One region of the Dechloromonas sp. ARDL1 genome, then DNA from elsewhere that is predicted to be linked to it. Evidence: predicted binding sites of a transcription regulator. Region 1 holds the regulator's gene; each other region holds the start of a gene.

Region 1 (9,675 bases):
GTCACCTGCGGCAGGCCACACGTCAGCGTCCCCGTCTTGTCCACCGCCAGCACTTTCATTTTCTCGGCCCGCTCCAGCGCCTCGACGTTCTTGACCAGAATGCCGGCCCGCGCCCCCTGTCCGGTACCGACCATGATTGCCGTCGGCGTCGCCAGACCCAGGGCGCAAGGACAAGCGATGACCAGTACGGCAACCGCATTGATCAGCGCCTCGGCGACCTCGCCCGAATACAGCCACCACCCGACGAAAGTCAGCAAGGCGATTGCGCAGACGGCGGGCACGAAAATGGCGGAAACCCGGTCGGCCAGGCGCTGGACCGGCGCCTTGGAGCCTTGAGCCTCGCCGACCAGCCGGATGATGCCAGCCAGCAAGGTATGCTCGCCAACCCCGGTCGCCCGGCAGCGCATGGCGCCCTGCCCGTTCGAAGTGGCCGCGAAAACCTTGTCGCCAGCGCGCTTCCTGACTGGCATGCTCTCGCCGGTAAGCATGGCTTCGTCGATGCTGGACTCCCCGTCGATCACTTCGCCATCGACCGGAACGCTCTCACCGGGCCGGACCTGGAAAATATCGCCCGGCATCAATGTATCGACTGCCACCTCCACCCACCGCCCGTCTCGTTCGACTCGCGCGGTCTTCGGCTGTAGCAGGATCAATGACTCGATAGCCTCGGAGGTCCGCGCCCTGGCCCGCGCTTCGAGCAGCTTACCCAGCAGAACCAGCGTAATCACCGCTGCTCCGCCTTCGAAATAGACATGCTGCGGTAGCTCAAAAATCGTTACCACGGCTGAAAGCCCCCAAGCCATGGTGGTGCCCAGCGCGACCAGCACATCCATGTTTGCACCGCCGCCGCGCAGAGCCTTATAGGCTCCTTCGTAGAAGCGCCAGCCGATCCAGAACTGCACCGGGGTCGCCAGCAGCAGCTGTAGCCAGCGAGGCAATTCACGCTCGTGACCCTGTTCGCCGAACATGAACAACATCTGCCCGGCCAATGGCACAGTCAGCAGCACGGCAATCCAGAAGCGCCTGAGATCATGTCGATAGCTATGCAGCTTGTCCGCTTTTTCTCGCTCGCGCGTACGGGCGTCGACGACTTGGGCCACAAAACCGGCCTTGCCCACCGCGGCGACCACAGCCGTCTCGTCGGCAGCCCCCGAGAGCCGCACCCGGGCCCGCTCAGCGGCCAGATTAACCGACGCCTGCATGCCGGCCTGGCGATTCAACACCTTTTCCAGACGGGCAGAACAGGCAGCACAGGTCATGCCGCCGATGGAAAATTCGACGACCCGAGCCGATTCGTTATCGCTCATTTGACCAGCAAGACGGGGCAAGGCGCGTGCTGCAGCACGCGCGTCGCCACCGACCCCATGAGCAGGCCGGCAAGTGGATTGCGCCCATGGGTTCCCATCACGATCAGATCGCAGCCAAGCTCACCGGCCATCTTGCAAATAACCTCGGGCGGCTGACCGACGTGGATATGTGTGGTGTGAAAGCGCCCGGCCGCATCGAGCTTCTGCTGCGCAGCCAGCAACTGCTCCTGGCTCTCTTCCAGATAATAGGCGTGCAGCGTCTCCTTGCCGACATGCGCCTGAACGCGGCCGATGGGAATTGGCAAATGAACGTGCAACAAGTGAATTTCCGGCACGTCGCGCAAGCAGGCGACTGTCGCGATCAACTGGTCGACGGCACGCAGCGAACAAGGCGAACCATCCGCCGGCAACAAGATTTTCATGGCGAGACCTATCTTAAATCCAGCCCGACAAGCGCATCAGGCCGAAGAATCCGTATATCCCGAAGCCTAGCACCAACAGTCCGGAGATGGTACGTACAGCCGGACGCTTGACGAATTCGTTCAGTCGCGCCAGCAACAGGCCTGCAAGCAACAGATTGGGCAGGGTACCCAGCCCGAAGGCCAGCATCGCGGCCGCTCCCCGCCCTGCCGACCCTGCGGCCAGCGCTGTCGCCAGGGCGCTATAAACCAGGCCACAAGGCAGCCAACCCCACAGCAGGCCGAGCGGAAAAGCCTGAGCGACGCCGCGGACGGGCAGAAAACGCCGGGTCAACGGCTGCAAGCGACGCCACAAACCTTGCCCGGCCCGTTCGGTGAAAGCCAGCGCACTGGTAATGCCAAGCAAATAAAGCCCGAGCGCAACCAGCATCAAGTTGGCGATGAAATAAAGAACCATGCGGGCCGGCACCTGCCCCTCGAGTCCCAGGCTGGCCGCACCGAGCGCACCAGCGATGGCGCCTGCGGCGACGTAGGAGAGAATGCGCCCGCCGTTGTAGGCGAAATGCATCCCCCACCCGGCCTTGCCGCCCATAGACATGGCGCCGACGATGCCGCCGCACATGCCTACGCAGTGTGTACCGCCAAGCAAACCGACGAGGAACAGGGCAAGAAAACCGGTATCGGGCATTGAACGACAGGGCCAAAAAGCAAAACGGGCAGTTTAACCTGCCCGTTCGTGTCGTGTCAGGCGATCAGATCACCTTGGAGTAATTCGCCCGCTGCCGCCCCTCGCGGAGGTAACGGTCGAAGACCATGGAGATCACGCGGACCAGCATGCGCCCCGGCGGCAACACGGAAATCCATTCACGCTCGACCTTGAGCAGGCCGGCACGCTCCATTTCCTTCATGTCTTCCAGTTCGGCCGCGAAATACTTGCGGAAGTCGATCAGGTGGGCACTTTCAATGCTTTCGATGGAGAGTTCGAAATGGCACATCAGGGCCTGGATGATCGAACGGCGCAGGATGTCGTCGGCGGTCAGCTCGATACCACGGAACACCGGCAGCACGCCGGCATCAATGCGATCGTAATACTCGTCGGCGGTCTTGACGTTCTGGTAGTAGCTCGGCCCGACCTTGCTGATCGACGAGATACCGAAGGACAGCATGTCGCAATCGGCATAGGTCGAATAGCCCTGGAAGTTGCGGTGCAGGCGCCCCTGACGCTGGGCAACGGCCAGTTCGTCGTCCGGCTTGGCAAAATGGTCCATGCCGATATAGACATAACCGGCCTCGGTCAACTTCTTGATGGCCAACGCCAGAATCTGCATCTTGGTGTCGGCCGACGGCAGATCGGTTTCGTTGATCCGGCGCTGCGGCTTGAACAGGCTCGGCATGTGCGCATAATTGTAGATCGACAGACGATCCGGATCCATGGCCAGCACACGTTCGAGGGTACGATTGAAGCCCATCACCGTCTGGTACGGAAGACCGTAGATCAGGTCGATGGAAACCGACTTGAAACCGTTGGCACGGGCCGCGTTGATGACCAGTGCGGTTTCCTCCTCGCTCTGCACGCGATTGACGGCAACCTGCACCTTTTCGTCGAAATCCTGAACGCCGACGCTCATGCGGTTGAAGCCGAGTTCGCCAAGCAGCGCGACGGTCTCGTAATCGACCTTGCGCGGGTCAACCTCGATGGAATACTCGCCGCCGTCGAGCAACTTGAAATGCTTGCGGGTCTCACCCATCAGCTGACGCATTTCAGAATGTGACAGGAATGTCGGCGTACCGCCACCCCAATGCAGCTGGATCACCTCATGCTCACCGTCGCGCCCTTCCAGGGCCGCAGCCTGCATATCAAGCTCTTTCGCCAGATATTTCAGATACTTGGCGCTGCGCCCATGATCCTTGGTGATGATCTTGTTACAGGCGCAGTAATAGCAAATAGTGTTACAGAAGGGGATGTGGAAGTATAATGAGAGCGGTCTGCTGATTCCGCCGATATTGCGCTTGCCCAGCCATAGATTGGCTGCCTCCGCATCGAATGCTTCAACGAAGCGGTCGGCAGTCGGATAGGACGTATACCGAGGGCCGTTGACGTCAAAACGGCGAATGATCTGCGGATCGAAGACGAGATTTTCAGTTGCGAAATTCATTAGACAAGCCACGAAGTATTGCTCGGATTATGTTCGGAGGGCATCATATCGTGGTTGACATGGATCAAGCCAACGCAGGTTGCCAATGCCCCAAACACGCCCGCTGAATCAGGAAGTTTCGTTGTCCGTCATCAAGACAGCCTGCTCGAACTGCAACCTCCGCGAACTGTGCCTGCCGCTCGGGCTCAGCCTTGAAGAGTTGGAGCGACTGGACGACTTGGTATCGACCCGGCGCCGTGTCAAACGCGGCGACCACCTGTACCGTGCCGGCGAGGCTTTCGACGCCATCTACGCCATCCGCAGCGGCTTCTTCAAGACCGACGTGCTACTCGAGGATGGCCGCGACCAGGTGACCGGCTTCCAGATGGCGGGGGAACTGCTCGGACTAGACGGCATCAGCACCGAACACCACACCTGCAACGCCATCGCGCTTGAAGATAGCGAGATCTGCGCCATCCCCTTCTCCCGACTGGAAGTCCTGTCCCGGGAAATCCATACCCTGCAGCATCACTTCCACAAGGTCATGAGCCGCGAGATCGTCCGCGACCATGGCGTCATGATGCTCCTCGGGACCATGCGCGCCGAAGAGCGCCTGGCCGCCTTCCTGCTCAACCTGTCGCAGCGCTTCACGTCCCGCGGCTTCTCGCATGCCGAGTTCTACCTGCGCATGACGCGCGAGGAAATCGGCTCCTACCTCGGCCTGAAACTGGAAACGGTGTCCCGTGCCTTCTCCAAATTCCAGGAAGATGGCCACATCGCAGTCCAGCAGAAACACATCCGGATACTGAACGTCAACGGCCTCAAGGCCTTGATGAATCACCAGCGCTGACACTCAGGCAAATCTCACCAGCGCAAACGAGCCAATTCCACAGCCCGAACAGCAATCCGCCGTAGCAGTTCGACAGCCTTTCGACGACCAAGCGTTGCATCGCCGGGAAAACGATAAGCCAACATGACATCCCTGCTCGCGGCTTTACGATAAACAGCAATCGACAGCGGGCACACAGCAAGGTGCTCAACTGCTTCCAGCACCAATTCCCAGGCAAGCGCACTACTGCAAAACTGTACGATTTCGGCGCTCTCGAACGGAGACACGCCTCCCTTGCCCCCCGTGCGTTGCAGCATCTGATTGAACGGAAACACAGCACCGACAACCAGTCCTTCTGCCTCAATCACTTCGATCAAGGCATCGCGCGCGGCCTCATACCCCCCATCAGGAACAGGATAGGTCCGGATATCACCCTCAGCCCAAGCCTGCTGCCCCTGCGACACCCAGAGCATGAGGAGGCAAGCAAAAAAACGGGGTACCGCTGACGGCACCCCAAACAGATGCAGAAATGACATCTGACGCAAGAGTCGCTCCCGGACGAGGGATAGCTGAAGCAGCGCCCCCCGATCCAGCTAAACTTAGAACGCGTGCTTGATACCCATGGCAAAGCCGTTGACACCGTTACCGGAAAGGCCTGCCGAGTTACCCATCGGATTGATGGTAAAAGAAGCGTTGCGCTCGTTCTTGATATGGGCGTAGTCGGCATACAACTCGGTACGCTTCGACAAAGCATAACGAGCACCGATTGCCCACTTGCTGGCATCGGCGTCGCTCAAGGTTTTGTCTTTAACTTGGCCGTAGCTGGCCAAAACTTTGGCCTTTCCGAACGGCACGGTAGCCCCGACAAACCAATTGCGGCGATCGTATTCTTGACCGGCCGCCAATCCGCCCAGATTCTGCAAACCAGCGGTGGCACCGTCGAGATCGATGTTGCCGCCAATCAAAGAGTTCTGTTGCCCCTTGATCACATCGTAGACGCCGCCGATCTTGACCACGCCGAAATCGTAGGAAACACCACCAGTCGCCACGTACAAACGGCTATCCGACAGACCGGCAGCCTTGGTGGTTTCGTAATCCAGATCGACGTTCAACGGGCCGTTCGTATAGACGAGATTGACCGAGAACAGGCGGTCGTCAGCGTTGCTGCTACCCGTTATGGCATTAACACCGTTGGTATGAATACCTTTCAAACTACCCTCATTGCCTTGAGTGTTGGTGGCGGTCGCCAAAATCAACGTAAAGCCTTTCCAGGCAGGAGAGATATAGGCAATCGCGTTGGCTGCGCGATCATACTGGGTAGTCATCGAGGCAAAATTGCCGATCGAATAATTGGTAAATGGGTTGTACTTGCCATAGATCCCATAGCGCAGGCCATCAAGATAACCGGCAACGGCTGTACCAAATCCCCCTGTCAGACCGACATAGGAGCGACCAGCCTGGTTCAGGCCACTGCCGGCGTCCGGGTTAAAGCGGTATTGGATGTCGAACAGCGCCTTGAGGCCATTGCCGAGGTCTTCAACCCCCTTGAAGCCCAAGTGGCTGAACGATGCGGCTTGCCCGGTAAAATTGCGGGCCTGGTTGGCGGTACCCACGGCACCACCGGCCGGCACGGCGCCGTTGGTGCCGCTGGTAGTCAGCCACCCCATGTCGATATTGCCATAGATGGTCACGTTGGATTGAGCAAAGGCGGCGCCTGAGGTTGCGGCGGCGATAGCCAGGGCAATAATTTTTTTCTGCATGAATTGTCTCCAGATGTGTGTACAGAAATACGCCCACCCCCCTCGGGCACGGCGGCTTCCCCCAGTGCCGAATCAGTGGCAACAAGGACGCCTACCCTTTGCGAAGCGCGTGCCAGCTCAAGACGAAACCCTCCACATCAAATCAATGCATTTGATTTGATTGGATTTAATTGAGAGAAGGCGAATCGCTCGAACATCAAATGCTGCACAACTGGATGCTCATTTATTGGACAACGCACGATCTTCTGCCCCAAAAATCAACACCCCGACAACAAACAAAAAACCCGGCACGCGGCCGGGCAAATTGGGAAAGGAGAGAACTCAGAATGCGTAACGGGCGCTCACGCCGGCTAGCCAGTTGCGGCCCGGCGCCGACTCGTAGAAACGGTTGTTGCTGTCGCCGACAATGACCGATCCGACGTACTGGCGGTCAAAAACGTTGTCGAGCCGGACAAAGCCGCGCAAGCTCAAGGGGCCGTATTTGCGATCAACACCGACGCGCAGGTTGGCGATAGCGTAGCCTGGCGCCGCCTGGCGCAAGTTGCTGTCCTCGACGTACACCTTGTCGCGGACAACGCCCTCCACAGCAGCGTGGAACCCGCTTGGCTTGTGCCGCCAAGCCAGTTCGCCGAACAGATTGTGGGCGGCGATGCCGGGCAGCTTGCTGCCGGCCGGGACGATGCCGCCGGCGTTCAAAAAACTGTCGGCATAGCGCGCATCAAGGAAAGTGCAAGCCAGGCGACTGCTCCCCCCGTCGCCCCAGCGACTGTCGAGCGCCACCTCCATACCTTGCCTCTCGGTCTTGCCGGCATTCTGGTAGGCCGTTCGGCCACCGGTACTGGAAAGGACAACCAGTTCATCCTGCGTCTTGATATCGAACAGCGCCACATCGAGGCGGCTGCTCGTACCGAGCATGGCCTTGAGGCCGACTTCGTAATGTGTGCTGGTCGCCGGCTTGAGCGAGAAATTGAAGGAGCCGCCGCCGCTGGAATAGAACATCTCGTTAAAGGTCGGCGCCTCGAAGCCGCGCGCGGCACTGGCATAGACATTGAGCGTATCGGTGACCCGATACATGGCCGCGACGGTCGGCGTCGTTTTGTCGTAGCTGACACGACCGCTGTCGTCGCCATTGACGCCGCTGCGATAACGGTCATCGACCCGGAAGGCGATCCGGCTGTGACGCAGGCCGCCACTGAACACCCAGCGCTCTCCTTGCCACTCGGCCTGAGCATACTGATCGAAGGTGGCGACGCGATCCTCCTCATTGCGGCGCAGGCGGCCGGTGACGCCGCAGATGTTGGCGATGCAATTGGCGGGCGTGCCGCTGCCGACAAAATTCTCGTAACCCTGCCGGTCGTCGGTGGCCTGTTCGTAGTCAAACCCAAGCGTCGTCGTCAGGCGACCGCCGGCCAAGCCGAAAAGCCCGGTCCACCGGCCGGACAAACCGGCGAATTCGCGGTCGAAATCGATCACCCCGCCGGACTGCCGGGCTGACGACGTCTGGGTTCCCACCGGAATGGACTGGTACTGCGTCGTCGAACGCTGGCCGGCGTAGGTGGATACCTGGATACTGTGGTCGCCGAAGCGATGCTCGTAAGTCAAACCGCCTTGTGCATGATCGATGCTCTTGCGGGTGTCGTAGGCCAGTGCCGGATAGTTGTTACGCGCCGCATCCCAGGCCAGACCGCGCGGGTTGGCCTTGAATTCCGACCACTGCAGCCCCTGCGGGTCCTGGGCATCCTGCCGAAAAGTGTTGACGATGAAGGTCAGCTTGCCGTCCTGGCTCGGCCGGTAGGTCAGTTTGACCAGCGTCTGGTCGCGTTCGGCGGCACTGTGGTCGCGATAGCCGTCGGTGACAAAGCGCGAGGCGTCGATCACATAACCCAGACCGCCGACCTCGCCCTGGGCGCTCAGATTGGTCTTCCAGGTGCCATAACTGCCCGCCGCAAAGCTACCCTCGACGCTCGGCGCGCCCTTGCCATCCGGCGTGAACATCTGGATGACGCCACCGGCATGATTGCCGTAGATCGCCGACATCGGGCCGCGCATGACCTCGATACGCTCGGCGCGATCGAGGTTGAAGGTGGCGGCCTGCCCCTGACCATCCGGCATCGATGCGGGGATGCCGTCGGAAACCAGGCGGATGCCGCGCACGCCAAAAGCCGAACGGGCGCCGAAGCCGCGCGATGAAATCTGCAAATCCTGCGCATAGTTCTGGCGGTTCTGCACGGTGATCCCGGGCACCGTCGCCAGCGCTTCCGAGGCATTGACACGGGCTTGGTCGGCGCCGATGCGCGCCGCATCAACCACATCGATCGCGGCCGGCAGGTCGAAGGTATTGTGTTCGACACGACTGCCGGTAACGACGACGGTATCGAGGTTCACCACGGCATCCGCCACGGCCAGCCCGGGAAAACCTGCGGCCAGCAAGGCAACCATCCGGCTGGGCCGGGCAATCCGTACGGGAAGATGGGTATTCATATTGTCTCCTGTTTTTATTGGCGAGCTCGCAGCTGCCCCAGGAGCAATTATTCGGATTGGAGAAGATCTTCGCCTCCAAATGATCACCCGAGTTACCTACAGAAAATCATGAGACTGCAGCGACCTTGCCGGCTTTGGGTGAAACTTTGGCCACCCAGCCCCCTGAACATCCGCGCACAGAAAGGGCAGCCGGAGCATGCAGGTTCAACGTTGAAATATGAAACCTCTTATCACCTCACCGATATCGTTGTATAGTCATATATACATCGACATCAAAGCAACAGAAAATGAATTTAAAACAATACATTAAAAACAAACAAGCAAAACAACCGGAATATCACTATATACACCAGAACATATCGAGAGCATGCACGACACCCAAAAACCCATTTCAGCGCCCTCCAGCCGGCACATCTGCCACACCGTGACGATATCGCCGCACAACGCCCCGCGAGGCCTCCATGCCGTCGGCCACGACACGCTGCGCTGAGCAGATCTCGCCGACCACCCTGGGCGGATTGCGCCGCTTGCTCGGCCTGTCGCAATTCACGCTCGCCGGCCGACTCGGTGTTTCCCAGCCGCACGTAGCGCAGATCGAAAACCAGGCCAACATGCACTTGGAGACCCTGCGTCGCCACATCGCTGCCCTCGGCGGCGAACTCGAGCTCATCGTTCACCTATCCGAGCAGCGCATCAAAATCATCCTTCCCGAAGGCGACGCACCGCATCCACCGCTCACCCCGA
Region 2 (9,675 bases), 1.3 Mb from region 1:
TGCCCAATCAAGCACCGCGCTCAGATAGACGAAGCCCCGGCGCATCGGGATGTAGGTCGTATCCATGGCCCAGACCTGATTCGGACGCTCGATGGCAAGGCCGCGCAGCAGGTAGGGATAGATGCGGTGTGCCTGGTTGCGCCGACTGGTGTTGGCCTTGCGGTAGATGGCCTGGATATCGAGCTTCTTCATCAGCGTACCGACATGTTTGCGACCGATTTCATGGCCTTCGAGCTTGAGCATATCGCGCAACATCCGCGCACCGGCAAAGGGATGCTCCAGGTGCAGTTCATCAATCCGCCGCATCAGCATCAAATCGATTTCGGATGTGGGCTGCGGCTGGTAATAGACAGAAGAACGCGAAAGCTCAAGTAACTGGACTTGCCTGACGACAGGCAGATCGTGGGCCTTGTCGATCATCGTTTTGCGCTCGCATCGCCGATGCGACCGAGCGCGACGGCCAAAAAATCAATCTCCAACGCCTGCTGGCCTATCTTTGCATGCAAATCCTTCAGGTCCGGCGTGGCCGCCTGCTTCTCGGCAGCCGTCGCAAAGACACCCGAGGCGTTCTCGAGCAATTGTGTCTTCCATTGCGTAATCTGATTCGGATGAACGTCAAACTTCTCTGCTAACGCAGCCAGCGTCTCATCGCCCTTGAGGGCGGCAATCGCCACTTTGGCCTTGAAGGCGGCTGTGTGGTTACGGCGGGGTCTTCTCATTGCTTCTGCTCCTAGGCAGGCGATTTCCATCGCCCATTGAAGCAGAGATTTCACTTAACTCGATGTCCGGATTCGCGGAACCACCTCTCTGAAGGCGTGCGTCGGGGGGCGAGCGTATTACTGGCCAGCCCACGATCGCCTGAATTTCCGCTTCAACACCCGGGGCGGCCTGCCGATGCCGGAAATCGATCCGGACGACGAAGCCGAGGAGCCGGAAGCGTTCAGTGCCGAAGAAGCGGCGCAGGAAAAAACCGGTTATTCCTCAGGCGAGCGCCAGTTGCAAGTGTTGCGCGAGATTGCGACGGAGACGGCGCAACCGATTTATCTGCTTGACGAATGGGATGCCAATCTGGATGCCGCCAATCGCCAGGCAGCGCGGGAATTGGTCGGGCAACTGGCGGCGCGTGCCCGCGTCGTGGAAATCTCGCATCGCGACGCCCGCGAGGTGTGCTAGGTCATTTTGCGCCGCGGCGCGTCAACTCGTCCTGGCACAGCGTCTCGAACTGGGCGATCTCGCCGAGCATGGCTTCGATATCCTCGCGCTGCTGCTGCAGCGCCGCCCGGCGCTTTTCCATGATGCGCAGGCATTCGAGCAATTGCGGCGTTTCGTCCTCGGTCGACGCGTACATGCCGATCAGGTCCTTGATTTCGGCCAGCGACAAGCCGAGGCGCTTGCCGCGCAAGGCCATCTTCAGCCGGGCCCGGTCGCGGCGGGTGAATACGCGTTTGCTGCCTTCGCGCTCCGGCGCCAGGATGCCCTGGTCTTCCCAGAAGCGGATCGTGCGCGGCGTGATGTCGAACTCGCGGGCGAGGTCGGAAATCGCGAAGGTGGGGCCTGCCTGGCTCATTTTGTCTCCTGTTGGAGCGGCAGAGTAAAACAGATGCGGGGTCTTTTTTCAATCCGCCACCGTATGGTAAGTTGCCGTTTCATCAGACAAGAACACATCATGGCCCTGCATTTTCCCCACGCCCATCCGCCTGCCGCCGGCGAATTGACCGAGGTCGCGCCCGGCGTCTTCTGGCTGCGCATGCCGCTGCCCTTTCAGCTGGATCACATCAACCTTTGGCTGCTGCGTGACGGCGACGCCTGGGTCGTTGTCGACACCGGGTTTCCCGACGAGCACGTGCGCGAAACCTGGTCCCTGATCCTCGACCGCCTGGATGGGCCGGTAAACAAGTTGATCGTCACGCACTTCCATCCCGATCATCTCGGCCTGGCCACTTGGTTGATGGAAAAAACCGGGGCGTCGCTGTGGATGAGCACGGGCGAATTCCTGACCGCCCACGTCGTCTGGAACGAAGTGGGGGGGCACGGTGCGCGCTTCATGGTCGAGCAGTTCCGCCAGCACGGTCTGGATGCCGAACATCTCGCCAAGTTCGAAAAGCGCGGTTCCGGTTACCGCAAGGCGGTTCCCGCCTTGCCGGATTACTACCATCGCCTGATGGCCGGCGATTCAGTCGTCATCGATGGACGGAGCTGGCAACTCATGATCGGCCATGGTCACGCCCCGGAACATGTGGCGCTTTACTGCGCAGAACTCGGCGTGTTAATTTCCGGAGACATGCTTTTGCCGAGAATTTCCACCAATATCAGCGTATTTGCAGCAACGCCGCAAGCCGATGCACTGCGCTGGTACTTGGCGTCGCTGGATGTGATGGCGCAGGAAATTCCGGCGGAAACGCTCGTGCTGCCTTCGCACGGGCTCCCCTTCACAGGGGTGCAGGAGAGGGTTGGGGATTTACATGCGCACCACGAGGAGCGACTGCGAGCCCTGGAGACAAGCTGTGAACAAGCGCCGAAGAGCGCAGCCGAATTGCTGGATACGTTGTTCAACCGGCAACTCGATACACACCAAACCATGTTCGCGATGGGCGAAGCGATCGCTCATCTGAACTACCTTGAACAAGCTGGTCGGCTGTCGCGTCATTGCGATGCCGAAGGGGTGATTCGCTATACGCGGACGGGACACTGAGCCACCGCGCACTGACAGAGAGGGAGTTTGAAGATGTCGCAGCAAACCGAAAACCAGGGCATGAATTTGCCCAATCCGGCCGAAATGGCAAAGACCTACGCCGAAGTCGCCCAGCGCGCCTCCCGCGTGATCACCCAGTACATGGAAAAGAAGGCCAAGGATGGCGTTGACGCCCCGGCCGACGAACTGGGCGTGGCCAAGGCCTTCATGGACCTGTCGGCCCGCCTGATGGCCAATCCGTACAAGATGGCCCAGACCCAGATGAACATGATGTGGGACTACTTCTCGCTGTGGCAGGGTTCCATGATGAAGATGATGGGCATGCCCGGCGCCGCTCCGGTCGCCGCCCCGAAGAAGGGCGACAACCGCTTCAAGGACGAGGATTGGGAACAGCATTTCCTGTTCGACTTCGTCAAGCAGTCCTATCTCATCGCCGCCCGTCACATCCATGACACCGTGGCTGGCACCGAAGGCCTGGACGAAGCGACACAGCAGAAGGTCAATTTCTTCACCCGCCAGTACATCGATGCCCTGTCGCCGTCCAACTTCGCGCTGACCAATCCGGAAGTCTTCCGCGAGACCGTCAAGTCGCACGGCCAGAACCTGATCAAGGGCCTGAACAACCTGTTGCACGATGTCGAAGCCGGCGACGGCCAGCTGCGCATCCGCATGACCGACACCTCGGCCTTCGAAATGGGCAAGAACGTCGCCACGACGCCGGGCAAGGTCATCTTCCAGAACGATCTGTTCCAGCTGATCCAGTACGATCCGAAGACCCCGGACCAGTACAAGAAGCCCTTCCTGATCGTGCCGCCGTGGATCAACAAATACTACATCCTCGACCTGCGCGAGAAGAATTCGATGGTCAACTGGGCAACCAGCCAAGGCCACACCACCTTTATCATGTCCTGGGTCAATCCGGACGAGAAGCTGGCCCAGAAGTCCTTTGAAAACTACCTGCTTGAAGGTTCGCTGGAAGCCATCAACCAGGTCTGTGCCCATACCGGCGAGGACAGCGTCAACCTGGCCGGCTACTGCCTGGGCGGCACGCTGACCATGACCACGCTGGCCTACATGGCGGCCAAGAAGGACAAGCGCGCCAATTCCGCCACCTTCTTCACCACCATGCTCGATTTCTCCGAGCCGGGCGAACTGGGCGTCTTCCTCGACGAAGGCGCTGTCGCCGGTTTGGAAAAGAAGATGGCCGAGCGTGGCTTCCTCGAAGGGTCGGAAATGGCCGGCACCTTCAACATGCTGCGCGCCAACGACCTGATCTGGTCCTTCGTGGTCAACAACTACCTGATGGGCAAGGATCCGTTCCCGTTCGACCTGCTTTACTGGAACTCCGACTCCACCCGCATGCCGGCCGCGATGCACAGCTTCTACCTGCGCAACATGTACCTCGGCAACAAGCTGAAGGATCCGGGCGGCATCACCCTCGGTGGTGTCAAGATCGATATCTCCAAGGTCAAGACGCCGTGCTACTTCATCTCGACGATCGAAGACCACATCGCCCCGTGGAAGAGCACCTACATGGGCGCCCGCCTGCCGACTGGCAAGACCAAGTTCGTGCTCGGCGGCTCCGGCCACATCGCTGGTATCGTTAATCCTCCAGTTGCCAACAAGTACGGCTTCTGGACCAATGATGCCACCGACGGCGACCTGCCGGAAAGCCCGGACGACTTCCTGGCCGGCGCCACGCAGAATGCCGGTTCGTGGTGGACGCACTGGGATCAGTGGGTGACCAGCCTGCCGGGCGGTTCCGCCAAGGTCAAGGCGCGTCAGCCGGCCGATGGCAAGCTGAAGGTCATCGAGGATGCACCGGGCGCTTATGTCAAGTTCCGCCTGGATGCCCAGAAGAAGAACTAATCGCCCTAGCGATCGGTTTTAAGCAAAGGGAGGCTGTGGCCTCCCTTTCTTTTTGGCGAACTTCCGTTACGCCGCTTGTCCAACGTACACAGCAAGCAAGGAGGTACGCCATGTTGATGAGCGAGTATCCCGTGGTTTCGGTTCATATCCCGATGGAGCTGCGTGCGCTGGCGGGAGGTCACGACGAAGTAATGGCGAGCGGCGAGACGGTCGGTGAGGTACTCCGTGCCGTTGGTCATGCCTATCCCGATTTTGCGATGCGGGTGCTGTGTGCTGATGGCCAACTGGCTGATAGCCTGAAGGTCTATCTGGGAGCCTGCGCTCAGCCAAAGGATTTGATGGCGCCGGTCGAGCAGGAAGAAGTGCTCAGCATCATTGCAACAGGTGACGTGGCCTGCGTCGTTCCCGGCTCGCGAACGGGTGGGCGCGCGACTTCACCGCCCGAGACACTGATTTCAATCGGCGATTGATCCGCCAGGCCGGGGTCAAACCCGGCCAACGTGTTAGCTGCTGGCTAGCGGGATGCGCGGCAGCTTGGGCCACTCGACGGCGTCGAGCATGTTCTTGACGATCAGCCCGAGTTCGGTGTCGCCGGTGATTTCCAGTTCGCGATTGAAGAACAGCGTATCCGGATCTTCCTGACGGGCGAGCAACTGCAGGAAAGCCGACAGGTTGGCGGCGAAGGCCAGGTCGGGTTCGCGTTCGGGCCTGAACACCGGGCGGAACAGGCCATTGCGGTAGGTGTAAGACGCCTCGCCACCGGTATCCAGGACGCGGACACGGAACAACTTGTCTTCCAGCATCGCCAGTTCGCTTTCCGGCAGCAGTTTCATTTTGAGCGCCGCGTTGAGCGCACCGACCAGAACCAGCGCGTGCGGCCATTGCGGGAGTTTCTGCCCGAGGCTGGCGAAGAAGTCGGGCAGCTTGAATTTGGGGATGGTGAAGTTGCCGTTCATGGTCATGCTCCCAGGGTTGCGAGGGCTTGCGTATGGTGTTGGCGGATGCCCGCATCGCCAAACCAGTAACCGTCGACCTGACCGCTGGTGCTCCAGTTCCGGCTGTCGGCCACGACCGGCAGTCCGCGCCGCGCGGTATCGAAGGCGGCGATGATGTCGTTCATGTGCTGTTGCTGCGGGCTGAGGCGGACGATGTCGATGCCCATGGCGAGCATGTCGGGAATCTCGTGCAGTAAATTGTAGCTCTGCGCCGACATGGTCTGGATGCCGTTGATGGTCAGGAAATCCTGCCCCTCGCGGGTTTTCAGCGTCAGGCCTTCGGCGTGGTCGAGGCACTTGAACTGGCAGTCGTCCTTGTTCAGGTTGTAATGGCGGGCCGTAAAGCAGCGAGCCGAGAAGGCGAGCGGAATCTTGCCAAAGGCGAATACCTCTGTTTCGACCCCGGCTGGACGGCTGCGGTGCAGGGTGTCGACCAGGGTTCGGGTGGCCTCAAGTGGAGGCACCCAGCGCTTCAGGCCGAAGCGGGCGAAGGTGGCCAGGGTTTCCTCGTTGTAGATATTGAGGTGCGGTCCGGCGACAAAGTCCTTGCCGGCGGTCAGATTGACCGCGCCTAGATCGTTGGCTTCGAGCTTGCAGCCGGCCTCATCGACCAATCGGCGCAACGCCTTCAGATCGCTTTCCGATTCGAGCAGTGCCTGGGCGGAGACGACGACTTCCTTGCCAGCATCGGTCAGGTCGCGCGCCAGGCCGATCCAATCGGCGGTGCGAAGTTGTTGGCGGCGCGAGCAGACGACCTCGCCAACGTAGATGATGTCGATGGCCGGGTTCTGCGCCATGTCGGCGTAGAACGCCATGAGTTCGGCCTTGGGCCAAAAATAGAGCAGGGGTCCGAGAGACAGTTTCATGGGTGATCCTTCAGCGCCACGGCCGGTTGTAGGCACCAAGGGTAGCCTGGCTGCCTTCGGAAACCTTGGCCAGTTCGGCCTGCCAGGCCGGCTTGACGTGGAAGCGTTCGGCGCTGTCGCGGGCTGCGTCGAGGGCGGCGCGCAAGGTGCGGGTGACCTGGGCGACATAGGTCGGGCTGCGCTGGCGGCCTTCGACCTTGATCGCCTTGACGCCGATCTTGATGATGTCGGGCAGCAACTCCAGCACGTTCAGGCTGGTCGGCTCCTCCAGCGCGTAATAGGTTTCGCCCTGGACTTCGAAGCGCCCCTTGCACAGCGTCGGGTAGCCCGCCGGCTCATCGTCGCCGAAGCGGTCGATCAGGATGCCGTTGAGGCGGGTTTCCATGGCGCCCGGCTTCTTGTCCCATTTGACGTACTTGGCCGGCGAGCAGGCGCCGACCGTATTGGGCGATTCGCCGCAGGCGTAAGAGGATAGCCAGCAGCGCCCCTCGTTCATGACGCACAGGCTGCCGAAGCCGAATACCTCGATCTCGACGCTGGTGTTCTTGATGACATGCTCGACTTGCGCCAGGGTCAGTACCCGCGGCAGCACGGCGCGGCGGACGCCGAATTCGCGCTGGCAGAAGTTGATTGCCTCGTAGCTGGTGGCCGATCCCTGAACCGACAGATGCAGCCGCTGTTGCGGGTACTTGTTGCGGGCATAGTCAAGCAGGCCGATGTCGGCCAGGATGATGGCATCGACACCTTGGTCGACTGCGCCATCGACAGCCTTGTGCCAGTCGCCCGTGCGGCCGGCCTGCGGGAAAGTGTTGATCGCCATCAGAACTTCGCGCCCCTTGGCGTGCGCGTAGCGGATGCCTTCGGCCATGGTTTTGGCGTCGAAGTTGAGGCCGGCGAAATTGCGGGCGTTGGTGTCGTTTTTGTAGCCGAGATAGACGGTGTCGGCGCCGTTGTCGACGGCTGCCTTGAGGCCAGGCAGGCTGCCAGCGGGACAGACGAGATCGGGCAAGGAGCTCATGGGAGGACTCCAGAATATCAAGCGCCGGAGTATAGCCACACCAAATTGCACGCCATTGATCCTCGTCAAACACCTTGGCGATGCGAAGATCAGAATCAAAACGGAGGGTAAGTAAAATGTGCGCACAATCTCGGCAAGCGATTCATGCGGACCCGGAGGGTCTTTCGGTGCGAGCCGCGCGACCTGCGGTGGCGTGGGGCGTGCTGTTGCTGATCCTGAGCCTGGTAATGCCTGGCGTGCATCTGCTGCTTGAGTATTTGCGTCTCTCCGAGGATATGGCGACGCAGGCCAACGCCCAGGCTGAAATTGCGGCGCGTTTCGCAGCCGAGGCGCCGGGGGCTTGGCGTTGGGCACCGGGAGAGATGCTCGACGCGATTGCCGAGCGTATTTATCCCGAGCACCGAACCACGCTCGAGGATTCATTGGGCTCGACTATCGCCGCACTCAGCGATCCACCTTCCTGGCCCAGTGTTTCCGGGAGCGCGCCGATCAAGCTCGATGAGCGTACCGTTGGGCTGCTGAAGGTCGAGAGCAGCCTGCGCGATGAAATCCACGATACCTTGTTTGCTTCGCTAGTCAGTGCGGTGCTTGCGGTACTCATTCTGTGGCCTCTCTATAATTGGCACCTGGCCAGCCTGCGCCAGGTGAACGCCGCCCTGGCGCGGAGTGAGGCGCGGTTTCGCGATCTGGCGACACTTTCTTCGGATTGGTTGTGGGAGCAGGAAGAGGTGGTTCCGCGAATCCGGACATCGAGTTAAGTGAAATCTCTGCTTCAATGGGCGATGGAAATCGCCTGCCTAGGAGCAGAAGCAATGAGAAGACCCCGCCGTAACCACACAGCCGCCTTCAAGGCCAAAGTGGCGATTGCCGCCCTCAAGGGCGATGAGACGCTGGCTGCGTTAGCAGAGAAGTTTGACGTTCATCCGAATCAGATTACGCAATGGAAGACACAATTGCTCGAGAACGCCTCGGGTGTCTTTGCGACGGCTGCCGAGAAGCAGGCGGCCACGCCGGACCTGAAGGATTTGCATGCAAAGATAGGCCAGCAGGCGTTGGAGATTGATTTTTTGGCCGTCGCGCTCGGTCGCATCGGCGATGCGAGCGCAAAACGATGATCGACAAGGCCCACGATCTGCCTGTCGTCAGGCAAGTCCAGTTACTTGAGCTTTCGCGTTCTTCTGTCTATTACCAGCCGCAGCCCACATCCGAAATCGATTTGATGCTGATGCGGCGGATTGATGAACTGCACCTGGAGCATCCCTTTGCCGGTGCGCGGATGTTGCGCGATATGCTCAAGCTCGAAGGCCATGAAATCGGTCGCAAACATGTCGGTACGCTGATGAAGAAGCTCGATATCCAGGCCATCTACCGCAAGGCCAACACCAGTCGGCGCAACCAGGCACACCGCATCTATCCCTACCTGCTGCGCGGCCTTGCCATCGAGCGTCCGAATCAGGTCTGGGCCATGGATACGACCTACATCCCGATGCGCCGGGGCTTCGTCTATCTGAGCGCGGTGCTTGATTGGGCAACCCGTCGGGTGCTGAGTTGGCGCCTGTCGAACAGCCTGACGGCTGATCCCTGCGTCGATGCTCTGGAAGAGGCCATCATGAAGTATGGCCGACCGGAAATCATGAACACAGACCAGGGCAGCCAATTCACCAGTTCGGCCTTCATTGGCTTGCTTCAGGAGCACAGCATTCAGGTCAGCATGGATGGCAAGGGCTGCTGGCGCGATAACGTATTCGTCGAACGCCTCTGGAAATCGGTCAAGTACGAGGAGATTTACCTGCACGGCTACGACACCGTTTCCGAGGTCCGACAGGCGCTGGCCCGCTACTTCGATTTTTACAATCGTCGTCGCCCGCACTCAACGCTTGACGGGCAAACCCCGGATACGGCTTACTTCAACCAGCCGCTGCTCGCCGCAGCGGCTTAACCCGCAGAGAACTCACTTAAGAAAACCAAATTTCTGTCCAACTGCGCGGGGCCACCTCTGGATGCCGATCTTCGTTTTTGCGAGCTCTCGTCCGGATTGAGCCGGGCAGGCATGTGTATCCGTGGTACCCATGGCAAGCGACGCTGGGAATTACCGATCTTGCTTGCCGAGGCGGATTGGGCGGCACACAAGGCATTGTTGGCGGAGCGCCGGCCATTTGCCGACTTCGAGTATCCCATCCGCGGAGACGATGGGCTTCTCCACTGGTATTCGGTGTCAGGCAATCCCATTTTTGA
Region 3 (9,675 bases), 2.1 Mb from region 1:
GGCCAGGTAGTGGCCCTTGAGCTTGAAGATCGGACGGGCGACGAGCGCGGCCAGGATGCCGGTTGCTGCCGCGCCGGCGCCCATGGCGAGCAGCGGATGCCAGCCGAAGTGCGTCGGCAGCACGGCCGAGGCGTAGGCGCCGATGCCGAGGAAGCCGGCATGGCCGAGGCTGATCTGGCCGGCGAAGCCAATCAGCAGGTTGAGACCGAGGACGATCACGGCATTGATCGCCATGCGGATGACCAGGTCGAGATAGAAGCTGTTGGGAACCACGAAAGGCAGGATGGCAAGGATCGCCACCACCAGATAGAGGCCGAAATAGACGTTCTTGTTCATGCTTACACCCGATCCGTCGATTTGCCGCCGAACAGGCCGCGCGGCATGAAGAAGAGAATGAACAGGATCAGCACGAAGGGGATCGCGTCCTTGTAGCTCGACGAAATGTAGCCGGCGCCCATGGCTTCGAGGATGCCGACGAGCAGGCCGCCGAGCACGGCGCCGAGGCCGTTGCCCAGGCCGCCGACGACGGCGGCGACGAAGCCCTTGAGGCCGAGCATGATGCCCACGTCGTAGGAGGTCAGCGTGATCGGCGTGACCAGGATGCCGCCCAGCGCACCGAGCGCGGCCGACATGGCGAAGCTCATGAACAGGACCCAGCTGGTGTTGATGCCGACCAGTTCGGCGGCCAGCCGGTTGTACGAGGTGGCGAGCATGGCCTTGCCCTGCAGCGTGCGGTTGAAGAAGTACCACAGCGCGATGACGACGATGGCGGTGACGCCGAGCACCCAAAGGCTCTGCGGCAGCAGCGTGGCGCCGAGGATCTGGATCGGTTCGTCGCCCGAGAAGGCGGGCAGGCTGAAGGTGTTCTTGCCGAGCCAGACCTGGATCAGGCCGCGGATGACCAGCGAGGCACCGATGGTAATGATGATCAGGGTCACCGTTTCGGCACCCTTCACCGGCTCGATGGCCAGCTTTTCGACCAGCACGCCGACGATGGCGGGGATCAGGATGGCGAGCAGCAGCGCGACCGGCAGCGGCAGGCCGGCCTGCGTGAAGTACACGGCGAGCATGCCGCCGAGCATGATGAATTCGCCCTGGGCGAAGTTGATCACGTTGCTGGCGTTGTAGATCAGCGTGAAGCCGAGTGCGGCCAGCGCGTAGGTGGCGCCGACCGTGATCCCGGAAAAGAGGAATTGCAGGAACTGGGCCAGCATCACACGCCCTCCGTTCCGATGGCCGGGACAACCGTTGGGGGCTGCAGGCCGGAATTCATGATTGCGGATTTCATGTCTTCTCCTGTGATTATTCTGTTCATCTTCCAGTTGCCGGGTTTTCCGTGTCGGATTCCGGTCTCTTGGTTGTTTTACTAATATGTGATCGATTAAATCACTACGATGTTAGTGAGTCAAGTCGAAGGCTTGCCCCGCGATGGTGACGGGCAGGTGCCCGCCCGGTCATCGCGAAACCGAGAGGAGCGCTCTCAGCCTGGCAGCAGATGGTCGGCATCGGCAACCACGGGTTGCTGCTGGGCGAAGAAGCCTTCGGTATGGATCAGTTCATCCTTGGCACCCTGTTTCTTGACGGCGGCAACGCAGGCGTCGACGAATTCCGGGCTGCCGGCGGCGAAAATGGTGTGCTTGGAGAGATCGGGGAAGAGCTGCGGCAGCACCGTATCGATGCGGCCGTTCAGGAAGCCTTCCTGCTGTTCGCGGGTCAGCGTGATCTTGTAGTCGAAGCTGCGGTGCTTGGTGCGCCACCAGGCCATCATGCCCAGGCTGTAGACGTCTTCCTTGGTGCGCGCCGAAAAGAGCATGGTCACCGGCTTGCGGAATCCGCGACGCAGCGCCGCTTCGGCCAGTGCGAGAACGGGGGCGAGGCCGGTGCCGGCGGCAATGCACAGGACCGGCGTGTCGACCGACGGGTCGCCGATGAAGGTGCCGTAGGCGCCGGACACCTTGACACTCTCACCGATGTTGAGCTGATCGTGAATCCAGTTGCTGGTTACGCCGCCTTCGGCGCGGGCGACCTGGAGAACCAGTTCGCCGTCGGGGCGCGGGGCGTTGGAAATCGAGTAGGCGCGGGCCGGAATGTCGGCGCGCGGGTTGCCGATCGTGACGTACTGGCCGGGCCAATAGCGGATCGGCTGACCGACCGGGCGCAGGCGCAGCTCGACGACGCGGGCGGCGATCTGTTTCTTGTCGGTAACGACGAAGAGGGCATCTTCGCGCGGCGGGAAGAGTTTCGGCTTGGCATCCTCGGTGCCCCACTCGATGGTGAGTTCCTCGGAAATCGGCTTGGCCATGCACATCAGGCCGTAGCCCTGTTTACGTTCGTCCTGCGACAAGGCCATGTCGAGCACCATGCCCTGGTCGAACTGACCCTGCGTGACCTTGACCTTGCATTCGCCGCAGGCGCCGGCGCGGCAGTTGTTGGGCAGTGCATAGCCTGCCTTTTCGAGTGCCATCAGCACGGTGTCGCCGTAGGCGCAGTCGACCGACTTGCCGGACGGTTGCATGATGATACGAGCCATTTTCGTCTTCCCCTGTTGGTTTGGAACCCGGATTGTCCATTAGGCGCGCCCTTGGCGCTGCTTGGGTGTCAGCGGGCCATTTGCGGTCATTTTTTCCCCTCTTCGTCGCCGATACCATTGGGTATCGGTTCCTCAGTCGGGGCAAAACTGCCTCGCAACTGTCCTCGCTGCCATCCCAAGCCCTAACGAACACTCCGGGTTGTTTCTCTGTTGCGGCAAGGCCGACGCCCTTTGTCGGGACGTCGGCCGAAGCAAATCGTCTGGTTTTTGCGGTTTAGAACACCGGGATGATGTCTTCCATGTCGATCTCGGAGACTTCCTGGCCGGTGATGCCGACTTCCGGAATCGCCGGGAACGGGATGTTGTAGCGATCGAGCACGCCCTTCAGGTTGATCATCGCATTCTTCCAGTTCTGCAGCTTGGCCTCGTAGGTCGGGATGCCGAAGCCGGCGCCGCGGGCAACTTCCTCGGCTTCACGCTGGTTGGCGATGAAGTCGGACGGCAGGTCCCAGAATTCCATCGGCGGCTCGAACAGCACGGCGGACAGGAACAGGTAGCCGGCGCGGATCTGCTTGGTGACGATGGCCTTGGTGGACTCGTCGAGGCCCGGGTAGTCACGCTCCATGACGGCCATGCAGATCGCCATGTGGCGGCCTTCGTCGCGGCCGATGTTCTTGAAACCTTCCTTGAAGACGGCTTCGCGGGAGTTGTCGTACATCTGCTTGAAGATGGTGGCAGCGGCGATTTCGCCCATCAGGAAGGAGGAGAACAGCACGGCCAGGTCGTACTTCGGCACGGCCTGCTTGTAGCCGGTCCAGTAACGGCCACCGTTGAAATACAGCCACTGCACGTTCTTCTGCAGGCGCTTGCCGAGTTCGGTCTTCGGCGTGTAGGTCAGCGGGTCCGAATGGCCGAGCAGCTTGGTGATGGCCAGGCCGCACATGATTTCGTGGTTTTGCTCGTCGCGGGTGACGGAGAAGAAGCACTTGCGGACCGGATCTTCCTCGTGCACTTCATAGGTCTTGATCAGCGCTTCGGCGAAGACCGGGGGGGCGGAGGCGTCGAACACCGACAGCAGGCTCCACCAGTAGGCGATGGATTCGCGCTCTTCCCAGGTGTAGCTGTCGACGTCCAGCGTGTCCCAGGGCAGCTTTTCCGGGTCCCAGTTCTCGCGCAGCGCGGCTTCCCAGACTTCCTGCAGCTTCTTGGTCTTGCTGGTCCAGGACAGCGGGTAGATGTTCGGCTGCGGCGTAGCCGGCGGGAATTCCATCTTGTCTGCAAAACGTTCCTTGTTGCTTGCCATGTCTCACTCCTTATAGGGCTTCATCAATGGTTCGGTAAGCCAGTCCGGTATCCGGGTGGCGTGGGGTGAATAATGATACGTGTTCGTGGTTTGAGTCAACAAATTTTGTATCAAATCGCAAAATAATTTTCAGGGAACCAATTCTGAATTTTAAAACTCAAAAGATCAATGACTTTTTTGTCGGATAAAATTTATTGATTAAAAAGGACATTTTTGCAATTTGGAAACTTGTTCCTCAAAACGGAATTGCAAATCGCGTCATTTTTTACGATACTTTTGATTGACTTGTTTCAATATCATTCGTATCGTGTGTTGAGTTGGTGCCATCCAACGCGCCTTCGCCCAAGAACAAGCTTCAACTAGGAGATATCGATGTCCCACCCCCTGCTCGAGAAACACCGCGCCACGCTGGATGGCGCCCTGAACGCCATCGCCACCCGCGGCTATTGGTCGGCCTATAACGAGATGCCAAGCCCGAAGGCCTATGGCGAAACGGCGGCCGACGATGGCAAGAAGGCTTTCGAGGCGCACCTCGGCAAGCAGTTCGTGCTGGATCAGCCGGGGCAGAAGGGCTGGGCTGGCGGTGAGCAGTCGCCCTACGGTATCGACATGGCCGTGCAATATCCCGTTTGTGACCACGAGGCCTTGATCGCCGCTGGCCGGCAGGCCATGGTCGGCTGGCAGAAGGTCGGGGCCGATGGCCGCACCGGCATCTGTCTGGAGATCCTCGATCGCCTGAACAAGCAAAGCTTCGAGCTGGCTCATGCGGTCATGATGACGACCGGGCAGGGCTGGATGATGGCCTTCCAGGCCGGCGCCCCGCACGCGCAGGATCGCGGCCTCGAAACGCTGGCCTACGCCTATCGCGAAATGAGCTTCGTGCCGACCGAAACGGTTTGGGAGAAGCCGCAGGGCAAGAACCCGCCGCTGGTCATGAAGAAGCATTTCGAGCAGGTCGGCCAGGGCGTCGGCGTCGTCGTCGGCTGCGGCACCTTCCCGACTTGGAATACCTATCCCGGCCTGTTTGCCGCCTTGTCGACGGGCAATGCCGTGATCGTCAAGCCGCACAGCAATGCCATCCTGCCGGCCGCCATCACTGTACGCACCATCCGCGCCGTGTTGGCCGAGAACGGCATCGACCCCAACCTGGTGACCCTGTGCGTCGCCGGCGATCGCGCGACGACCCAGAAGCTGGTCACCCATCCGGCCGTCAAGTCCATTGATTTCACGGGGGGCAACGTCTTCGGCCAGTGGCTGATCGACAACTGCCGCCAGGCCCGCGTCTATGCCGAACTGGCCGGCGTGAACAACATCGTCGTCGACTCTACCGACGCCTACAAGCCGATGCTGCGCAACCTGGCCTTCACGCTGTCGCTGTATTCCGGCCAGATGTGCACCACGTCGCAGGCCATCTTCGTCCCGGCCGGCGGCATCGAAACCGAAGACGGCCACAAGTCCTACGACGACGTCTGTGCCGACCTGGCCAAGGCCGTTTCCGGCTTCCTGTCCAAGCCGGAAGTCGCCCATGCCGTGCTCGGCGCCGTGCAGTCGGCCGATACCCTGAAGCGCATCGAGATGGCTGACAGCGGTACGCTGGGCAAGGTCGTGCTGGCCTCGAGCAAGCTGGAAAACCCGGAATTCCCCAAGGCCGTCGTGCGTACCCCGGTGCTGCTCGCCTGCGATGCCGCCGACGAGCATGCCTACATGGAAGAGCGCTTCGGCCCGATCAGCTTCATCGTCAAGGTCGCCGATACGGCGGCTGCCATCGCCCTGTCCGAGCGCATCGTATCGACCCACGGCGCGCTGACCGCCGGCATCTACTCGACCAAGCCGGAAGTGATCGATGCCATGACCGCCGCCACCATGCGTTCCAAGGTCGCCCTGTCGATCAACCTGACCGGCGGCGTGTTCGTGAACCAGTCGGCGGCTTACTCCGACTACCACGGTACCGGCGGCAACCCGGCTGCCAACGCTTCGTACGCAGATGCAGCCTTCGTTGCCAACCGTTTCGTGGTTGTCCAGCGTCGTTACCACATCGAGAACGCAGCATGAATTTCGAAAACATCACCTTCACCGTCGAGGCCGGCATCGCCCGCCTGACCCTGAACCGGCCGGACAAGCTGAATAGCTTCACCGGCGACATGCACGCCGAGTTGCGCACAGCGCTGGATCGCGTGCAGAGCGACCATTCGATCCGCGTGCTGGTCCTCACCGGTGCCGGGCGCGCCTTTTGTGCCGGCCAGGATCTGGCCGATCCGGACATGGCCAAGATCGACGGCCGCATGCCGGATATCGGCAATGTCGTCGAGCGCAACTACAAGCCGCTGGTCATGCGTTTGCAGAACCTGCGCGTGCCGACCATCGCCGCGGTCAATGGTATCGCTGCCGGTGCAGGCGCCTCGGTGGCGCTGGCCTGCGACCTCGTTGTCGCCACCAAGTCAGCCTCCTTCCTGCAGGCCTTTTCGAAGATCGGCCTGGTGCCGGATACCGGCGGCACCTGGTTCCTGCCGCAGCGCGTCGGCATGGCGCGCGCCATGGGCCTGGCCTTGCTCGCCGACAAGCTGCCGGCCGAAAAGGCCGCCGAATGGGGCTTGATCTGGGAATGCACTGAGGACGCCGATTTCGCCGCCCGCATCGATGCGCTGGCCAAGCAATTGTCGGTGATGCCGACCAAGGCCCTGGTCCGTACCCGGCAGGCCATGCATGCCGCGCCGGGGCATACGCTCGAGCAGCAACTTTCCTTCGAAGGCAGCTTCATGCGCGAACTGGGCTGGAGCCCGGACTACGCCGAGGGCGTCCAGGCTTTCATGGAAAAGCGCGCACCGAAATTCACCGGAGAGTGAAATCGTGAGCCACGCACCCCTATCCCAACAGGCCGTCGTCGCTGTGGTCGGCACCGGTGCCATGGGCGCCGGTATCGCCCAGGTCGCCGCCCAGGCCGGCCACGTCGTGAAGCTGCTCGATAACCGACCGGGGGCCGCTGCCAAGGCGGTTGACGGCATTCGTGCCCAGTTCGCCAAGCTGGCCGACAAGGGCAAGCTTTCCGCCGAGGCCGCGCAGGCGGCCGGCGAGCGTCTGGTTGCCGTCGAGCAGTTGAGCGACTTGGCCGATGCCGCGCTGGTCGTCGAGGCCATCGTCGAGAATCTCGAAGCCAAGCAGAAGCTGTATGCCGACCTCGAAGCCATCGTCGGCGCCGATTGCATCTTCGGCACCAACACGTCGTCGATCTCGGTGACCGCCATCGGTTCGGCGTTGCAGCGCCCTGAGCGCCTGGCCGGCCTGCATTTCTTCAATCCCGCACCGCTGATGGCGCTGGTCGAGATCGTTTCCGGCCTGGCGACCGACAAGGTGGTTGCCGAAACCCTGTTCGCCACCGCCAATGCCTGGGGAAAGACGGCCGTGCATGCCAAGTCGACGCCGGGCTTCATCGTCAATCGCGTTGCCCGTCCGTACTACGCCGAAGCGCTGCGCATCGCCCAGGAAGGCGCCGCCGACTACGCCACCATCGATGCCTGCTGCCACGAGGCCGGCGGTTTCCGCATGGGGCCGTTCGAGCTGATGGACATGATCGGCCACGACGTCAATTTCGCCGTGACCAATTCGGTCTGGCGGGCCTTCTACAACGACCCGCGCTTCCTGCCGTCGCTGATCCAGCAGGAACTGGTCGATGCCGGCTTCTACGGCAAGAAGACCGGGCGCGGCTTCTACGACTACCGGGACGGTGCCGAAAAACCCGTGCCGCAGACCGAGGCGCCGCAAACGCCGGCCGGCAAGATCACCGTCTATGGCGAATGCGACATTGCCGATGCCATGGTCGAGCGTCTGCAGCACAGCGGGCTGTCCTTCGGGCGGGCGCTGGCTTCCGATGGCCGGCTGCTGGAAATCGGCCGCGCCGTGCTCTACATCACCGACGGGCGCAGCGCCACGCAGCGGGCCAGCGAAAGCGGCGTCGCCAATACGGTGCTGATCGACCTGGCCCTCGACTACGCCAAGGCCACCCGCCTTGCGGTCGCTGCGGCGGAGCAGTGCGATCCCTCGGCCATGTCGGCGGCGGTCGGCCTGCTGCAGGCGGCCGGCTTTGCCGTGTCGCGTTTCCTGGATGTCCCCGGTCTGGCGGTCATGCGTACCGTGGCCATGCTGGCCAATGAGGCTGCCGACGCAGTCAATCAGGGCGTGTGTACCGAAAAGGGTGCCGATCAGGCCATGCGCCTCGGCGTCAATTATCCGCAAGGCCCGCTGGCCTGGGCCGATCAGGTGGGCGTCGCCGCGATTCGCGACGTGCTGGCCAATCTCGGCGCCAGCTATGGCGAGGACCGCTATCGCATTTCGCCGCTGATCCAGCGTGCCGTGTTTGCCGGAAGGAAGATTCATGACTGAACACAAGCTTTCGCCGGCCGAAGCGCAGGCACTGGCCGAGGCAACCGCCGAGGCCATGTTCTCGCGTGACCGTGCCGCCCAGGCGCTAGGCATCAAGATCGTCCGTGTCCAGCCGGGCGCATCGCTGCTCACCATGGCCGTGCGTTCCGACATGGTTAACGGCCACCACATCTGCCACGGCGGCATGATCTTCAGCCTGGCCGATACGGCATTCGCCTATGCCTGCAACAGCTACAACAGGAACACCGTCGCTTCCGCCTGCCACATCGATTTCCTGGCGCCCGCCAAGGAAGGCGAGACGCTGGAAGCGGAAGCCGTCGAGCAATCGGCCTCCGGGCGTACCGGGGTCTATGACATCACGGTGCGTACCACAGGTGGCAAAACCATCGCCCTATTCCGGGGCAAGAGCTATCGTATCAACGGCGAAGTCATCGCCGGCCTGCAACAGGCCGACTAAGCCGACCTGACCAGAGAGAGGAGACAACCATGCCCGTCAAGAAGCCCCTGCCCGGCGATCTCGAGCCAATCGAAACCGCCAGTCGCGACGAAATCGCCGCCCTCCAGCTGGAGCGCCTGAAGTGGTCGGTGCGCCACACCTACGATAACGTCGAACCGTATCGCCAGAAATGTGTCGCCAAGGGTGTGCATCCGGATGACCTGAAGACGCTGTCCGATCTGAGCAAGTTTCCGTTCATGACCAAGCTCGATCTGCGCGATCACTACCCGTTCGGGCTGTTCGCGGTGCCGCGCAACAAGCTGGCCCGCCTGCACGCCTCGTCCGGCACCACCGGCAAGCCGGTGGTCGTCGGCTACACCAAGAACGACCTCGACAACTGGGCGAATGTCGTCGCCCGCTCGCTGCGTGCCGCCGGCGTCCGCCCCGGCGACATGGTGCATAACGCCTACGGCTACGGCATGTTCACCGGTGGTCTTGGCGCCCATTACGGCATCGAGCGCGCCGGCTGCATCGCCGTGCCGATGTCCGGCGGGCAGACCGAAAAGCAGGTCCAGCAGATCATGGATTTCAAGCCGGACGCCATCATGGTCACCCCGTCGTACTCGCTGGTCATTGCCGAGGAGTTCGAGAAGCAGGGCATTGCCCCCGAGGACATTTCCCTCAAGGTCGGCATTTTCGGGGCCGAACCCTGGGGCGAGGGCATGCGTGCCGAAATCGAGCGCAAGCTGGGCATCGACGCCATCGACATCTATGGCCTGACCGAAGTGATGGGCCCGGGCGTCGCTAACGAGTGCATCGAGACCAAGGACGGCCCGGTGATCTGGGAAGACCACTTCTACCCGGAAATTATCGATCCGGAAACCGGCGAAGTGTTGCCCGACGGCGAGGAAGGCGAGCTGGTGTTCACCTCGCTGACCAAGGAAGCCTTCCCGGTCATCCGCTACCGTACCCGCGACCTGACTCGCCTGCTGCCGCCGACCGCCCGTTCCTTCCGTCGCATCGGCAAGA

What was found. Region 1 encodes FNR, which switches genes on or off when oxygen is low (the NO sensors DNR and NnrR bind a similar motif). Its sites were predicted from a motif close to TTGANCTAGNTCAA; they were not measured.
Region 2: a site for FNR is predicted at 7,496-7,509, ahead of ubiU (ubiquinone anaerobic biosynthesis protein UbiU). Genes of this name have one in related genera too.
Region 3: a site for FNR is predicted at 4,114-4,127, ahead of paaN (phenylacetic acid degradation protein PaaN). Genes of this name have one in related genera too.

What each region holds. Positions count from the first base shown of each region.
Region 1 is NZ_CP168939.1:2,193,666-2,203,340, forward strand. It holds gene AB6Q56_RS10785 (heavy metal translocating P-type ATPase) at 1-1,307, opposite strand, end outside; gene AB6Q56_RS10790 (universal stress protein) at 1,304-1,729, opposite strand; gene AB6Q56_RS10795 (sulfite exporter TauE/SafE family protein) at 1,743-2,414, opposite strand; gene hemN (oxygen-independent coproporphyrinogen III oxidase) at 2,479-3,882, opposite strand; gene fnr (fumarate/nitrate reduction transcriptional regulator Fnr) at 3,968-4,711, shown strand; gene AB6Q56_RS10810 (hypothetical protein) at 4,726-5,235, opposite strand; gene AB6Q56_RS10815 (porin) at 5,290-6,450, opposite strand; gene AB6Q56_RS10820 (TonB-dependent receptor family protein) at 6,772-8,931, opposite strand; gene AB6Q56_RS10825 (hypothetical protein) at 9,393-9,675, shown strand, end outside.
Region 2 is NZ_CP168939.1:3,479,256-3,488,930, reverse strand. It holds one part of gene AB6Q56_RS17330 (IS3 family transposase) at 1-461, opposite strand, end outside; one part of gene AB6Q56_RS17330 (IS3 family transposase) at 461-719, opposite strand; gene AB6Q56_RS17325 (ATP-binding cassette domain-containing protein) at 895-1,173, shown strand; gene AB6Q56_RS17320 (MerR family transcriptional regulator) at 1,175-1,567, opposite strand; gene AB6Q56_RS17315 (MBL fold metallo-hydrolase) at 1,667-2,692, shown strand; gene AB6Q56_RS17310 (PHA/PHB synthase family protein) at 2,726-4,561, shown strand; gene AB6Q56_RS17305 (hypothetical protein) at 4,672-5,031, shown strand; gene ubiT (ubiquinone anaerobic biosynthesis accessory factor UbiT) at 5,065-5,517, opposite strand; gene AB6Q56_RS17295 (U32 family peptidase) at 5,520-6,422, opposite strand; gene ubiU (ubiquinone anaerobic biosynthesis protein UbiU) at 6,433-7,440, opposite strand; gene AB6Q56_RS17285 (hypothetical protein) at 7,641-8,198, shown strand; one part of gene AB6Q56_RS17280 (IS3 family transposase) at 8,253-8,511, shown strand; one part of gene AB6Q56_RS17280 (IS3 family transposase) at 8,511-9,379, shown strand; gene AB6Q56_RS17275 (ATP-binding protein) at 9,539-9,675, shown strand, end outside.
Region 3 is NZ_CP168939.1:102,959-112,633, forward strand. It holds gene AB6Q56_RS00495 (branched-chain amino acid ABC transporter permease) at 1-336, opposite strand, end outside; gene AB6Q56_RS00500 (branched-chain amino acid ABC transporter permease) at 339-1,214, opposite strand; gene AB6Q56_RS00505 (2Fe-2S iron-sulfur cluster-binding protein) at 1,481-2,530, opposite strand; gene AB6Q56_RS00510 (hypothetical protein) at 2,805-3,833, opposite strand; gene paaN (phenylacetic acid degradation protein PaaN) at 4,206-5,885, shown strand; gene paaG (2-(1,2-epoxy-1,2-dihydrophenyl)acetyl-CoA isomerase PaaG) at 5,882-6,676, shown strand; gene paaH (3-hydroxyacyl-CoA dehydrogenase PaaH) at 6,738-8,210, shown strand; gene paaI (hydroxyphenylacetyl-CoA thioesterase PaaI) at 8,203-8,667, shown strand; gene paaK (phenylacetate--CoA ligase PaaK) at 8,697-9,675, shown strand, end outside.